2 regions of the Paenibacillus sp. JNUCC 34 genome follow, and region 1 is predicted to be linked to the other one. Evidence: riboswitches for the same ligand, from Rfam matches in the RefSeq annotation. Region 1 holds a riboswitch; the other holds the start of a gene.
What was found. Region 1 has a riboswitch for cyclic di-AMP ahead of AC2TF5_RS27755 (resuscitation-promoting factor). Riboswitches for the same ligand answer to the same signal wherever they lie in the genome.
Positions count from the first base shown of each region.

Region 2: it holds a riboswitch for cyclic di-AMP, as region 1 does, so the genes downstream of both, AC2TF5_RS17005 (C40 family peptidase) here and AC2TF5_RS27755 (resuscitation-promoting factor) in region 1, are expected to answer to the same signal.

Region 1 is NZ_CM177770.1:6,006,770-6,014,553, reverse strand. Features, by position in the region: gene AC2TF5_RS27765 (HD domain-containing protein) at 1-1,068, shown strand, start outside; gene AC2TF5_RS27760 (TatD family hydrolase) at 1,155-1,922, shown strand; cyclic di-AMP (ydaO/yuaA leader) riboswitch at 2,123-2,335, shown strand; gene AC2TF5_RS27755 (resuscitation-promoting factor) at 2,607-3,833, shown strand; gene rnmV (ribonuclease M5) at 3,952-4,503, shown strand; gene rsmA (16S rRNA (adenine(1518)-N(6)/adenine(1519)-N(6))-dimethyltransferase RsmA) at 4,500-5,384, shown strand; gene yabG (sporulation peptidase YabG) at 5,552-6,445, shown strand; gene AC2TF5_RS27735 (VOC family protein) at 6,563-7,273, opposite strand; gene AC2TF5_RS27730 (MerR family transcriptional regulator) at 7,289-7,675, opposite strand.
Region 2 is NZ_CM177770.1:3,636,135-3,643,918, reverse strand. Features, by position in the region: gene AC2TF5_RS17015 (GNAT family N-acetyltransferase) at 1-322, opposite strand, end outside; gene AC2TF5_RS17010 (endonuclease MutS2) at 337-2,382, opposite strand; cyclic di-AMP (ydaO/yuaA leader) riboswitch at 3,286-3,430, shown strand; gene AC2TF5_RS17005 (C40 family peptidase) at 3,433-4,296, shown strand; gene AC2TF5_RS17000 (hypothetical protein) at 4,441-4,776, shown strand; gene AC2TF5_RS16995 (carbohydrate ABC transporter permease) at 4,978-5,928, shown strand; gene AC2TF5_RS16990 (carbohydrate ABC transporter permease) at 5,988-6,857, shown strand; gene AC2TF5_RS16985 (extracellular solute-binding protein) at 6,900-7,784, shown strand, end outside.

The DNA.
Region 1 (7,784 bases):
TCTCAATTCGAACGTAGCGGTTATCCCGATTGGCCAAAAGAAGAGCGTCTGCTCACTTTATGTGCGGCACTGCTGCATGATCTCGGACACGGGCCATTTTCTCATTCTATAGAAGAGGCTTTTCAAATGAATCACGAGAACTGGACTTGTAAAATTCTGCTTGGAGATACATGTGTAAATAGCGTCCTCCAAGAGGTGGATTTAGATTTTCCGCAGCGGGTAGCCTCAGTCATCAACAAAACATATGAAAAGCCGATCGTCATCAATCTTGTGACCAGTCCGCTGGATGCAGACCGGATGGATTACCTGTTGCGCGATGCATACTACACAGGTGTTAATTATGGCACGATTGATATTGACCGGATATTGCGGATGCTACGCCCGTATCGGGACCGTGTGGTGGTGAAGGAATCAGGCATGCATGCGGTGGAAGATTATTTGATGTCCAGGTATCAGATGTACTGGCAGGTTTATTTTCATCCGGTGACCCGAAGTTCGGAGATTATACTGAGGCAAATCTTCAGGAGAGCGAAGGAACTATACCGCGAAGGTTATGAATTCAGTTTTATGGTGGATCCGCTGCCAGCTTTATTTGAGGGAAATCTCACGGTGAGTCAGTATTTGCGTCTGGATGAAGCGTTGATTCAGACGACTTTTTTGCAGTGGACGGCCGAGAAGGATGAGCTTCTGTGTGATTTATGTGGTCGGTTTATGCATCGCAGGCTCTATAAATATGTAGAAATCGACACCATAGATAGAGAGACCGTCGACGGAATCCGCCAGGCATTTCGTGATGCTGGACTTCACCCGGATTATGATTTCGAGATTGATTATCCGACCGATCTTCCTTATGATGAATTTCATTCCGGCTCGCCTGAGAGCGATAAACAGATTTTGTTGCTGGACAGACATGAACATGTTCGTGAAATATCCGAAGTATCTGATATTGTGCGCTCTATTAGCGGGATTCACCGCGGGCGATACCGTTTATACTTTCCTGAGGAAAAGGTGAGGAACGTTTTGAATACCTTGCCGGAGGATCTCAAAACCGTGTTTGGACAAGGTTGATAAACGGATATTAGCAAAGTATTGAACAGCTAGAACCGGCGGTTATTATTGTGCTGGTCTGCGACAAGAAAGGAGATTGTTTATTTATGTTATTCGACACACATACACATCTGGATGCTCCCGAGTTCGACGAAGATCGTGAGGAGGTTATCAACCGTGCTCTGGAAGCCGGTGTAACCCGAATGATCAATATTGGCTTTAACCAGGAAACGATTCCTACCACCATGAAATTGGCGGAAACATATCATTTTATTTATGCGGCCGTCGGTTGGCATCCTGTGGATGCAATAACGATGAAAGATGGAGATTTGGAATGGATCGCTTCACTTTGCAGCCATAAGAAAGTTGTGGCTATCGGTGAAATCGGCCTGGATTATCATTGGGACACCTCTCCCAAGGAAGTTCAGCATAAAGTGCTGCGTAGGCAGATTGGTTTAGCACGGGAATTGAACATGCCGATTGTTATTCATAACCGGGATGCACATGAGGATATCGTGAAGATTTTGAAAGAAGAGAAGGCGTCAGAGGTTGGTGGAGTAATGCACTCCTTTTCTGGTAGCTGGGAAACAGCCAAGCAGTGCCTACATATGGGCTTCCATATTTCTTTTGGCGGGCCGATAACATTCAAAAATGCGAGACAGCCAAAAGAGGTTTTAGCACAGGTCCCGATGGACCGACTGCTCATCGAAACCGACTCCCCTTACTTAACGCCTCATCCGTTTCGGGGGAAGCGTAATGAGTCTTCTCATGTGAGATTAGTGGCCGAGGCAGCAGCTGAGATTAGGGGCTTGTCTCTGGAAGAATTAGGTTCAATTACGACTAAAAATGGACTGGAACGATTTGGTATTAAATGAAATCGAGAGTAAATGTAATGAAAAACAGAGCATTCACGACCAATTAAAGTTTTTTAACCAAAAAAGGCGGCGATATTACAATATTTTAACCTTTTATCTGAAAAAATGTGGTTGATTGTTGCTTTACAACCTGCATGGAAACAGGATATCATCTTTTCAGTGATAAGAAGCTGATCGGAAACGAACAGCCGATTATTTTATGAACCGTCTCGCTTAATCTCCGATGTTCGGAGAACGGGGGAACCGATACAGGAATAGCTGGCAATCATGCTGAGCTTCACTGTATTTGATTTCTATTTCGGGTCTTTGGGGTGAATTTGAGGGCATCCGCCATGAGCGGGTGACTTGAGATAGGGCGTCTCTCTTACGTCCGAACCCGACAGCTAACTCCGTAAGCGTAAGTAAGAGAGGCAAACTCGTGCATGCATTTTCCAGATTCCAGACATCAGGAAGCCACGAAAGAGTCTCTATAACTCTTTCTTTGGCTTTCTTTTATTTTAGAATATTGGAGACAGTATCGTCATACTTTTGGTAAACAGGAGGTGACGATCGTATGAACGGGAAGACGGGGATTAACGCAGGGTGTAGATAGATAGCAGGGCACCCTGTGAGACAATTTGCTATAGTCACGTCAAATGCATCATGCGTTACCTAGACGGCGGGACTATGAAGGAGGATGACATAGTGGGCGTTATTCAACCAGAAGAGACCCATGAATCACAATCATCCAGCATGTCTTACGCATTACGATGGAAGCATGAGAATTTGCGTCACCTAATGCTGGCCGCCATTGGCGCCATCGCAATTACAGTGCTCGTACTGCTGATTGTTCACAATCAGGCGAGCAAAGAAATTCACCTTGTGGTTGACGGCCGTGTCACCACAGTGGAAACCCGAGAGGCTATGCTTCATGAAGTGCTGGATGAGCATGCCATCTCCCTGAAGCCGCAGGATGAGGTTTCCATGCCGTTAAACGGTGTACTTCAGGATGGAGATCGAGTATTTATTAAACTCGCAGTACCTGTAAAAGTGACTGCAGACGGCAAAGTAAACACAATATTTACTACCCAAGATACGGTTGGAAATGTACTTAAGGAAACAGGCATTTCAATCAAGGGCGAAGATATAATAAATCCTTCCCTGGACACGGAAATTACCGACAAAGCAGACATTCGCGTCGTTCGCGTCACGAAACAAACGGTTAAGCAAACTGAAAACCGCTCTTTCCGTGTCATCAAAACGGCAGATCCTTCGCTTGTGAAGGGCGATAACCGGGTGATTCAAAGTGGTAAGCCGGGCATTGTGGTTAATCATGTTGAGAAAGTCTATGAGGATGGTAAGCTTGTTTCAAAAAATGTAATAGGCAAAGAGGTACAGCGTAAGACGAAGGATAAGATTATTGCAGTCGGCACGAAAAAAGTAGTAGTGCCTGAAGCACCTGTTATTGAAACTGCATCTGCTGACAAAACCACGACTGGGAATGCTACCGTGAGAACGGCAGCAGCCAAGGAATCGAGTCCAGAGAAGCCAGCAGTTAAGGCGGTATCCGAAAAGGTTAAAGTTAACAATGTGGTTTCCAGAGCCGGAGTTGACTTCGAATATAAAAAAGTACTAAACAATGTTTCTATGACAGCTTATTCCGCCGAACAGGAAGGCATCGGGACCAATACAGCTTCCGGTACACGCGTAACGGAAGGACGTACGATTGCGGTGGACCCGAGTGTGATACCAATCGGTTGGTGGGTATATATTGAAGGCGTGGGCTTCCGCCGTGCAGAAGATACCGGCGGTGCCATTAAAGGCAACAAAATTGATGTCTATTTTAATTCTTTAAAATCGGCATACAAATTTGGGCGTAAAAGCGGGCATACCGTTTATGTGATTGGCCCTGTGAAACCAGAGCTCAATTAACGCATGAATTCCGTTTTACATTGCCATGCTAATGCTATACTATTTAATTAATATTAATGTGATGCTAAGAAGAGGATAATTATCCTCTTCTTTTGTTTTGGGAAGGAAGAAACAGGGAATGATCAAAGAAGTCATTGTCGTGGAGGGCCGGGACGATACAGTAGCAGTGAAGCGGGCTGTTGAAGCAGACACGATTGAAACCGGAGGATCGGCCATTAACAGCCGAATACTGAAACGAATTGCATTAGCGCAAGAACGGCGCGGAATCATTATTTTAACCGATCCGGACCATGCCGGAGAGCGGATCCGCAAGATTATCGACGCTAAGGTCCCTGGCTGTAAGCATGCCTTCATTCCGGAAGCCGATGCAACGCGAAAAGGAGATATCGGGGTGGAGAATGCATCGCCGGAGGCGATTCGCCATGCGCTGGAACGATTGCATACGTCATTTGAAGGATCGGAAAGCCTCATTGGGCTGGATGATCTGATTGAAGCGGGGCTGATTGTGCACCCGCAGGCTGCAGCGAGACGGATGACGATGGGCAACCTGCTCGGCATTGGATACTGTAACGGCAAACAGTTTCATAAACGGCTGGCCATGTTTCAAATATCACATGAAGAATTCGCAGCAGCGCTCGCTCAGCTGGAAGAGGGAGGTACAGAGCTATGACACGGATTGAGGATATTTCAACCCCGAGGAGAACGAAGGAGATTATACATCGTCATGGCTTCTCGTTTAAGAAGAGTCTTGGACAAAACTTTCTCATCGATCAAAATATACTGTACAAGATTGTAGAGGCAGCCGACCTGGATAAGGAAAAAGGCGCACTGGAGATCGGCCCCGGCATCGGAGCTTTAACAGAGAAGCTGGCACAGACCGCAAACAAAGTTACAGCGGTGGAGATCGATCAGCGACTTATTCCAATATTACAAGAGGTACTTGAGCCGTATCCCAATGTAAGAGTGCATCACGGGGACGTGCTTAAGGTGGACTTGCACGAGCTGTTTCGCGATCATTTCAGCGGAGTGTCCAAGGTCAGCGTTGTAGCCAATCTGCCTTACTATGTAACGACACCGATATTGATGAAGCTGCTGGAAGAGAAGCTGCCGCTCGAGAACATTGTGGTCATGATTCAAAAAGAGGTTGCGGTACGCATGGCAGCCTCCCCAGGCAGCAAGGATTACGGCAGCTTGAGTATCGCAGTCCAATATTATAGTGAGCCGAAGCTGGTGTGTACGGTTCCCCATACCGTCTTTATCCCCCAACCGAATGTAGAGTCAGCCGTCATTCGTCTGAAGGTGCGGGACAAGCCTCCCGTTGAGGTCGATGACGAGAAACACTTCTTCGAGGTTGTGCATGCTTCATTCGCTCAACGTCGTAAGACGATAGCGAACAATTTGAAGAGTCGCTTTTTCCCGGGAGAGGGACGTGAGCGGCTAGAGCAGCTGCTCCAGGAGGCTGAAATTGAGCCTTCACGACGCGGTGAGACCCTTAGCATCGAAGAATACGCCCGGCTGAGCAGCGTGCTTCTGAGGGCTGGAGTACGATAGATACGAATGCGTTCTACGGACGAGGCAATGGAATCGTGCAGCTTCAAAGAGAATCACCTAAACAGAGATCTAAAAAGCAGCCCTAAAAGGCTGCTTTATTAATTCCTTCTCAATCATGAACCAATCCCCGCATTCGCCCATAGGATAGAGGCAGGGGGGATGTTGTGATGAATTATGGAGACTTGGTCGTTCGTAAATCGTACGGCGGCGATGTAACGTTCCGGGTGGATGGTGTGCGGCAGAACACAGCCATTATTAAGGGAACGGACTTTCGGCTGCTGGCGGACTCGCCCCTTGGGGATCTGATACGTGTACCGCATCCCACGATAAGCGAACGGACGAAGCAGGCGCAGATCAAAGCAAACGAGTCGCTATCCCGCCTGCAAAAGGATCGGCAGGAGCAGAGTGAGCGGCATTTGGCCGATCTGCGAACCGAATGGGGAACCAGTGAAAAGGGATATTTCGACGTGCCCGGCAAGGTGCTGCATTTAGATGGAGATCCCCATTATTTAGAAAAGAGCTTAACCTTGTACAATCAGCTTCGTGTTCCAGCCGAAGGTTATCATGTTAACGAATCATCTATGGCTGAGGCCTTATATCGAATGCTGCCGCGTGTCCGGCCAGATATTGTTGTTATTACCGGGCATGATGGTGTGCTGAAAAGACGTCGATCTCATGATTTGTATAGCTTGGACAATTATAAAAATTCGCAAAATTTTGTGAAGGCGATTCAGATCGCAAGGCAGTATGAACGTAATCTGGACACCCTTGTTGTTGTGGCCGGTGCGTGCCAATCGCATTTTGAAGCACTCTTGCAGGCAGGAGCGAATTTTGCGAGCTCTCCGGGACGGATACTTATTCATGCCTTAGATCCGGTCTATGTGGCTGCTAAAACGGCATATACGTCCATGCGTGAGACGGTGAACATGAACGACGTGTTTCACAACACCATCAGTGGCAGCCAGGGGGTAGGGGGCATTGAGACCCGAGGAAGCTATCGGATTGGACTTCCTCGTCTCAATGACTTATCTACGCTTAAAGTGACTCCATCGGTCAGCTAGAGCCTTCCAAGGTAGCCTTGCCGGGTAAATTGAACAGGTTCTCCTTAAAAATAGCCGCAGGAACAGATCTTCTGTTCTTGCGGCTATTGTAGTTGTACACTACATACCAAATACGTCCTAACCTAAATATGTAACGTCTATTCCATGTTCAGAGCAATGAATTCGATACGTTGCTTCTTCCTTTTCAATGACGATTGTGTGAAATCCTGTATCTTCAGGCCGATCTGTATGCTGCAGTGACAACCATCCGCGATCAAGCAACAATTTCTGATTGCTGTGACCACTTTCTGATGCAATTGGAGCACTCAATTGATAGGCAGCCTTATAGGCTGATATATCTCGTTCTATATCCGTTGTATTGAGCTCTACTCCAGCCAAATGGTATGGGGTAGGCCAAGTGCGCGAATGCTCGTATTCGATCAGCCAAGGCATGTGGAATCCTAGAAAAGCTGTCTTGAATTTTATAAATGAACCATCCTCAAGTGGTGCTTGTTGTACCGTTGGTCCCAAATAGGTAACGCCCTGATTGTTTGCTTCGTTTACAAAGGCCTGTAACCCGCCCGTTACTTCCCAAGCTACTCCGAAAATCCCTTCCCGTTGTTCCGCATACGAGGCAAATGCAGTGCCCAGAGGAGTTGTCCGGGCTGCATAGGCATCTTTCAGTGAAATGAGTTCAATAAATCCAGTTCCCAAGTAAGCAATCTGTCCAATCGTTCCAGGGAAAGGGACGACGGGATCCGAAAATACAATTCCCGTTGCTTCTTGAATATTGTTTACCGTAGTATGCAAATTCTGTACAGCAACTGTTACATGATCAAGATGAATCATTTGTCAGCCTCTTTTCTAAGGTTGGATGATGTATGTGTTCCGTTGCCGCTGCTTCCAGTGCTCTACCATCTTTTCTAGCTCGACTTCTGCTTCCCTCAAAAGGGCAAGTTGTTGCCTAACATCAGCTAGACGCTGCTCATAAAATGCGATGGCACACCCCGCTTGCTTGTCACTACTGTGTTCAGGAAAGCCCTCACATTGTTGGAATAGTTGTGCTAGTTCATCCGTGCTCACACCTAGCTTAAGATAGAGCTGGATTTTGCGAACCCGTTCCACGTCCATTTCACTATAATTGCGGTATCCATTATCTGTTCGGGATGGTGACAGCAGATGCTTCTGTTCATAGTAGCGCAATGAGCGAAGGCTCACACCGGTTGCCATAGACAACTCACTAATATGCATGTTGGTACCAACTCCTTCATTACGGCCGTAAGTTTATCTTAAAGGATAACATGATGTGAAGGTCAATACAGAATCGGAAAAAGACGCTGGCAACATAACACGCAAATGA
Region 2 (7,784 bases), 2.4 Mb from region 1:
GGATGTTGAATTGCCGGCATCTGTTCAGACCTTCTCGAATTAACGCCCCGCCAATCCCCTTACGCTGTAAGGTCGGCTCAACGGCGAGAGGGGCGAGACAACCTACTTGATATGATTGATCATCATCTAATACTTCAGTTAAGCTGAACATGATGTGCCCGGTAATTTGTCCATCTGCCTCGGCTACGATGGACAAATCCGGAATAAAGTCTTCGGTGTCACGGATACGTTCAACAAGTCGAGGCTCAGCCTCATTCTTAAACGCGTTTTTCAGCAGTTGTTCTACTTGGGTGTAATCCTGGATTTTTTCTGTTCTTATCATAGTTATGTCCTCCTTTAGGATTCAGGTTTTATTTCAATGGTTAGTCCCTCGACATGCTTTCGGTTCATCAACTTCCGTTTCTTGCGGTTCTCTTTACTCTCAAAAACGATATCCATGTCATAGTCTTCAGGATACAGATCTTTACCTGCAATATGCAGTGTGAGGCGTTTGTGGTTGATTTTGATCTTTTGTTTTTGGATCATCACGCCAACCATACCGCGCGAATCTTGAGTTTCACAGACGATACCCGTCCTGTTCAAGGACGATACGTACACGCTGTCTCCGAGCTCATAATTAGTGGATTTCGAGCTATGATCTTTCTCATGAATTCGACCTTCGCTGTGAGGCGTTTCCTCGGATCGTTTTTCTACATCGTGACTTGATTGATCAGAGAAATCATCCTCATCAGGACTGTGACTTTCCTCAATAGATACATCTTCCGGATTGTCTTCATTAGCAGGCACATGAATCTCATCTGTATGGGATTCATTCGTGGAGACGTTGTAACTTGGGAACATCGTATTGTCATGTCCTACACCAGCTTCAGAAATTTCTCGGGAACGTGCAATGATTGCTGAAGGAATCCCCAATTTCTCAGCAATGACAAAAGCATAGCTTTGTCCGGCCTCTCCGATTTTCAACCGGTATTTCGGTTCAAGTGTCTCTGTGTCAAACTCCATTCGTGCGTTTTCGAACCCAGGAGTTATACGTGCAAAATTTTTGATTTCTGTAAAGTGAGTCGTAACGACAACCGTAGCCCTGCGGCGATGCAGCTCTTCCAGCACGGCGATCGAGAGGCCGATACCTTCTCCAGGATCCGTGCCTGAAGCCATTTCATCCAGTAATATCAGCGTTTTGTCATTGGCGGTTTGTAAAATATGATTGACGTTTCTTATATGAGCCGAAAAGGTGCTAAGCGCATGTTCAATGCTTTGACCATCTCCGATATCGACTGAAATCTGTTCATATATGCTGCATTGACTGCCTTCCTGAACAGGGATGAGCAGACCCGACTGAACCATCATGGTTAATAGACCAACGGTTTTGAGTGTTAATGTCTTACCGCCTGTATTTGGACCTGTTATGATCAGGGACTTGTAGTTACGACCGATTGCAAAATCCAGTGGGACCATACCTGGCCCCAACAGAGGATGGGTGGCCTGCTTGAGCGCAATGATCCCCTGATCATTAAGTTCCACGTTTCGTCCGCTGATGGACAGGGCGTATTTACCCCTCGCGATAATAAAATCGTACATTCCGACAGTATCTGCATTCAGCTTCAATTCGTGACTGTATCTCTCAGCCGTTTCGGTCAATGCACTGAGCACTTTGGTCTCTTCACGGGTTTCTTCGGATTGCAAAAAGCTCAGCTCATGTTGGAGGCTTGCGACATCACTAGGCTCGATATAAACCGTTTGTCCGCTTGCCGATTCATCCAGCACGACCCCGTTAACTTGCTTGCGGTGTTCTTTCTTGATGGGCAGAACATACCTGCCGTTACGTTTGCTGACCAGACTTTCCTGCATGATGGCTCGGTGTTTGCTGAGTAAACTGTCGAGTTTTCGCTTGACTCGCTCTTCAGATACAGCGATTTTTTTGCGGACTCTCGCAAGCTCCTTACTTGCACCATCAACAACACGGCCGCTATAAATACAGCGTTCGATTTCTGAGAGCAATGAAGCGAGTTCATACATTGAAGTGGCGTATGAGGCTATCTTTGGAGCAATTTCGCTCTTGGTGGCCATATAACGTATGAGCTGCCTGCAGCTGCGTAGGAATTGTTGGATATGGCCGAAGTCGCGTTCACTAAGCACATAACCGGTCCCCAGCAGCTGTTGAACAGGTTCTATTCCCTCCAAGGAAGGGATGGGTATACTTGCCCCAGCACGGAGTAGTGTACTGGCTTCAGAAGTTTCATCCAGCCTATGCCGGATTACCTTGAGCTGGGTGAGAGGGGTCATTTCACGAATGTGATTTTTCCCGAGATATGAGACGGCAAAGCGTTCCAGTTCGGTTTGGACCTTGTCGAATTGCAGTAATTTCATTGTAGCTAAATTCATTTGTGATCAAACTCCTTTGTATTGGTGTATATTTGCCTGAAAGAGCCCGTGAAAAACAAAAAAAGGCAGAGAATGAACGTAGGTTCACTCTCTGCCTTTAGTCAGTCCGCCTTGAAATTGATCGTCTCCATAGGAAATAGAGCTGCCAGCACTTACTGTACGCAGTCCTATTTACCAAAAAATCCGTGCTGAACTCAGCACGGATGAAAAGACGCCAAAACAGGATAGACCTCCCGGGCTTCAATTGATATCCGTTGTTCTTAACTAATTACACAGATGGAAAAAACCATAAGAAAATAAACATAGCCTTTTCAGGCCATGAAAAAAAGGGTTTTTCCAATCATATGAAATTTGGTTAGTTAAGAACGACCACCGACATCAAAATCTCTCCTTATTAAGAGGGTATGACATTAATATACGGTTTCTTTTTGGAAAAAGTCAAGCGAGGTTTTCATTATATATGTATATGGTGAAGTCCGAATTGTTATAAGAGGTTGTTCAAAAAGTCCGCTTTTGATCACGAAGTGAATCAGGAAGTGGGCTCGGCATCGAATCTTGAATTCAGCCGGTCCTAAGTGGATGCTTACGAAGTATGTTTCCTCCGGAAACATTTTAGGTGCTCACGTACCCAAAACAGCTGATGCTTCCGAAGACGTTTTCTACGAAAACGTGCAGCTCCGCTCCTCAGTCCCTAGCTTCATCCAACTCAAGCGTTTTGAAAAAACGCACATCGGAAGCATATGCTTCGGTGCTGAAAACCGACCTTTTTGAACACGTACTATAAGTATCGAAAAAGTATCAATTTCGCTCTAAAAGTTACAATCTGTTCATAATTTCATAAAATGGACACAATTTCGACCTATATCAAAGAGCTGGGTATGTTACTTTATAATGGTTAACTTGGTTTATTAAGTGCTGAATCCAGACGAGCATAACGTTTGGTACGGGGGAGCTTTATTTGGGGTGAATGTTTATTTGAAAATATAAACTAGGAAATACCTCTTTCCGAATCCGTCAACTAACCTCGGAAGCAACAGGGAGGAAAACATCATGAATAACTTACTGAAATCGGTTTTACTTTCAGGGGCCATTGTCGCCTCGACTCTCGTACTTAGCTCTGATCCAGCGAGCGCTGCTACTTCTTCCATTAAGGTACAAATTAACGATTCCTTAGTTTCTTTTCCGGACGAGCAGCCGTTTATTGACAGTAAAGGATTCACTCAGGTGCCTATTCGAATGATCGTAGAAAAAATGGGCTCCACCGTAAACTATGAAAAGATTAGTTCTACGAGCTCTAAAGTAACGATTAAAAAGGGAAACACCACCATCGTACTAAAATCCGGTTCCAATATTGCTTTAGTCGGTTCTAAACAAGTTGTCATGGACACGAGCATGCGGATCGTCGATGGCCGTTCTTTTGTTCCCGTTCGGTTTGTATCAGAAACGTTTGGCTATTCTTTGAAGTGGGACTCTAAAAACAAAATTGCTATCATCAGTACGGATGGAAAAAATTATCCTCCTGCCTGGACAGCTCCAAGCACTTCCCAAGGAAATCAGGCTGTATCACTAGCTAAACAATACCTTGGGACCAAATACGTTTGGGGAGGTGCCTCGCCATCCACCGGATTTGATTGCTCGGGTTATGTGAAGTATGTGTATGGTAAAATGGGTGTCAGCTTGCCTCATAGCTCCGTGTCGATGCATGACAATTACGGAACTTCGGTGTCAAAGAGCAATTTAAAACAAGGGGATCTCGTATTTTTCATTACTAACAAAGTTTCAACATCTCATGTAGGCATTTATATCGGTGATAATAAATTTATTTCTGCCACTAGCAGCGGAGTAACAATTGACAGCATAAACAGCTCCTATTGGGGACCTAAATATAATGGCGCAAATCGGATTTTAAAATGATTTTTATATAACAAAAAAAGGGGTTGTCTTCTGGTCATCTGTGATGACTTGGGGACAACCCCTTCTTTATGTTAATAATAGGCATACACCCTGTATTGGGCGTATGCATACAATGAGGGTAAGGACGATAAAAGGAGTGAACATATGACAACAACATACCCGAGTCATCATGTCGTTTACCAATGCGACCAACATACCGCGCATTTAATGAAACAACACAAGGAAAAAGTACATCATGCGATGAATAACATGGTCAATCGAAAAGTGCAAGTCCACACGGTGCATAATGAGATTATTGTGGGTGTGGTAGTAGGGGTGGATGTGGATTTTGTGTATTTGAGCATGGATCCACTTGACGACATGCGTGGTTTCTTTCCGGGATTTTCCCCTGGTTTCAACCCTCCGGGACCTATTGCCCCTTTCAATCCTATTCTGCCGCTGGCCTTGTTTAATCTGCTGACAATAAGCCTGCTGTTATAAAAAAGATCCGCAGGAAGGAGGAAATTACAACCAAAACCTGCGGAATTCTCGCAGGTTTTTTGGTTATAGAAATAAATTGGCGTATAAAAAAACAACATATTCCGGATTTGTCCACATAACCATTTACAGAATGGATTAGAGCGAGTGTACATCCATTCGTCATTCAATCCGGATCTCAATCTAGAGAGGAGGAGGGGCTGTTTGTCATCCACCCCAGAAGGGAAATACCTATCCAATCAAAGGACTATGTCCAAGAGGAAGTTCAGATTTACACGTAATGATTGGATGGGTTACTTGTTTAGTGCTCCTTTGATTGTCGGTGTGCTTGCTTTTGCCATTTATCCGATGTTTGCTGCACTGTTTATGAGTTTTCACCAGACATCAGGCCTTGCTTTGAATGGAAAATGGGTAGGTATGAGCAATTACAGTTATGCTTTAGAAGACTCCTTATTTTGGCAAGCGCTTACAAACACCTTTGTGATGGGCATCTGGTCCGTACTGCTTGGCATTGCCCTGTCGTTCATTCTCGCAAGTCTGATCAACAATTTGAAATGGCATCTGGGAAAAAATTTTTTTAAAGCGGTCTACTTTCTGCCTAACGTAGTATCTGGAGTCGCAACAAGCCTGTTATTCTCATTCTTGTTCTTTCCTTCAAAGGAAGGGTTGATCAATTTCGTGATCAGTTTTATCGGTCTTGAGCCGGTTGGCTGGTTTACGAATCCGGAGGTTTCCCGGTACAGCATTGTATTGATGAGCCTATGGGGTGCGCTTGGCTATAACACGATCATTTTTTTGGCTGGATTGCAAAGTGTTCCCCGTGATCTATACGAAGCTGCAGAAGTGGATGGAGCGGGAACGTACCGTAAGTGGCTCTATATTACCATTCCCTACTTGCGGCCAATATTTGTCTTTATGCTCATTATGGGAACCATCGGTGGTATGAAAAGATTTACAGACGTTTGGTTGATCGGAGGTACAGCCGGTAATCCTGGAGGCAGTCTGATGACGGTCGTGCTGTATATTTACCGCAATGCATTTCTGGCTTCACAGATGGGGCTTGCCACGGCAGTGTCTTATCTGCTGTTCCTAATAATCCTCGTGCTGACGGTATTTCTCATGCTGCTTAACCGACGTAAAGACAGTCTGGATTAACACAAGGACCGTATTTGAACAAGTGAGAAACCGTCAGTAAAAAGGATAGGAGGGAAATCATGGCCGATACAGTAATACCCAAAGTAACCGTTCGCCGCAAAAGGATATCTTTAAGTCAGCTTATACTGACCATTGTTCTGTTTTTAGGCTCGTTTTTAATGATTGTGCCGTTTCTCTGGATGCTTGTAACGAGCTTCGATTGGGGAGCGCGGCTTAATATATCGTTTCCGCCCAAGATTTGGCCCGAGGAACCGTCGATCAGGACATTCGAAGCGGCTTTTACCAATATTAAAATGTTCAAATATATCGGTAACTCAGTCATTGTCAGCGGTGGGGTCATTATCATTAGTTCGCTTTCGGCCTTGTTGTCGGGCTATGCCTTATCCAAGCTCCGCTTCAAAGGGGCGAACCTAGTGCTCTTACTCGCACTGAGCACGATGATGATTCCATTCGAGATGACGATGATTCCACAGTATTTGCTCTTCAGCAAGTTAGGTCTTGTTGATAATTATCTGGCATTTTATCTTCCTGCGATGAACTATGCATTTGGAACATTTTTGGCCAAAGCGTTCTTTGACCAGCTGCCGAGCAGTTTAAGGGAAGCAGCCGTGCTGGATGGAGCCAAGGAAATCACCGTGTTCAGCCGGGTCTACCTGCCGCTGTGTACACCGATTATCGCAACCATGGTCATATTGCTGTTTCTTGGTGTCTGGAATGATATGCTGTGGCCGCTGCTTATTTTGAAGACTGCTGCTAAATACACCATACAAATCGGTTTGGCCATGTTCACGTATAACAATGGTATTAATCAGCAGCCTGCTATCATTATGGCCGCGACGACGATAAGTCTTATTCCGGTCGTTGTCGTATATTTATTCCTTCAGCGTTATATCATCGAGAGCATTGCTTTATCCGGTATCAAGCAGTAAAGAGCAAATAGAAAGTCTATTACTTTTGGAGGTGTTAAGGTTATGAAAAAGGCATTGTTGCTCATTATGTCCTTCATGCTCGTGTTTACAATGGCCGCATGCTCGGGTAGCTCAGGGAAGGATGTAACTGGCGGCGTCAAAATTGAAAAAGTGTCAGATATGTCTGGCATGGTTCGCGTTGCATTGGCCGGCTGGCAGCTCGAAAACGGGATTGATGCATTGACAGGAAATCCGACGATTGGCCTGAATGAATATCTGGATAAAACGTTCAAAATCATGTACCCGAACATTAAGCTCGAGATTTACCAGATTCCGTGGGAGAACGTGAAGGCGAAACAATCGGCGATGCTGCTCTCTGGAGATGCAGATATACTCTACACAGGCGGAGCTTTTGCCTCCCAATGGTACCAGGAAGGACTGCTGCGTGACCTGGATGACTTGATCGAGAAAGATAAATCATTTGACCCGAAGATTTATTTGGAAGGCATTATGAACAACTCCTATAGTACCAAATCACCTGATGGAGCTAAACAATTCGGTATTCCTGCAGTTCTCGGGCGGAGAATGACGATCTACGACAAAAAACTGTTTGAAGATTGGGGAGTCGAAGTGTTATCTGCGAAGGCGACTCCAGAAGAAATATTGGATAAGGCTAAAAAAATGACCGGTAAAAATCCAAAAACGGGAGAAGACAATTTTGGAGTGTACTGGAGTGGTAACTCGCTCAATGGATCGACATTCGTAGCTCTTACCTTGGCTTTTGGCGCAAAAGGTGCAGAAGGTTCCCTGAAGGACACCAAGAATATCAAGTGGCATTTGAATACACCTGAGATGGTAAAAGTGATGGAATGGCTCAAAGAAGCGGCAGCACTTCCGCCGGCAGGTTTTGTGAATGCTCAAGGTGCTGAGAACTTTGGTCTGGAAAAG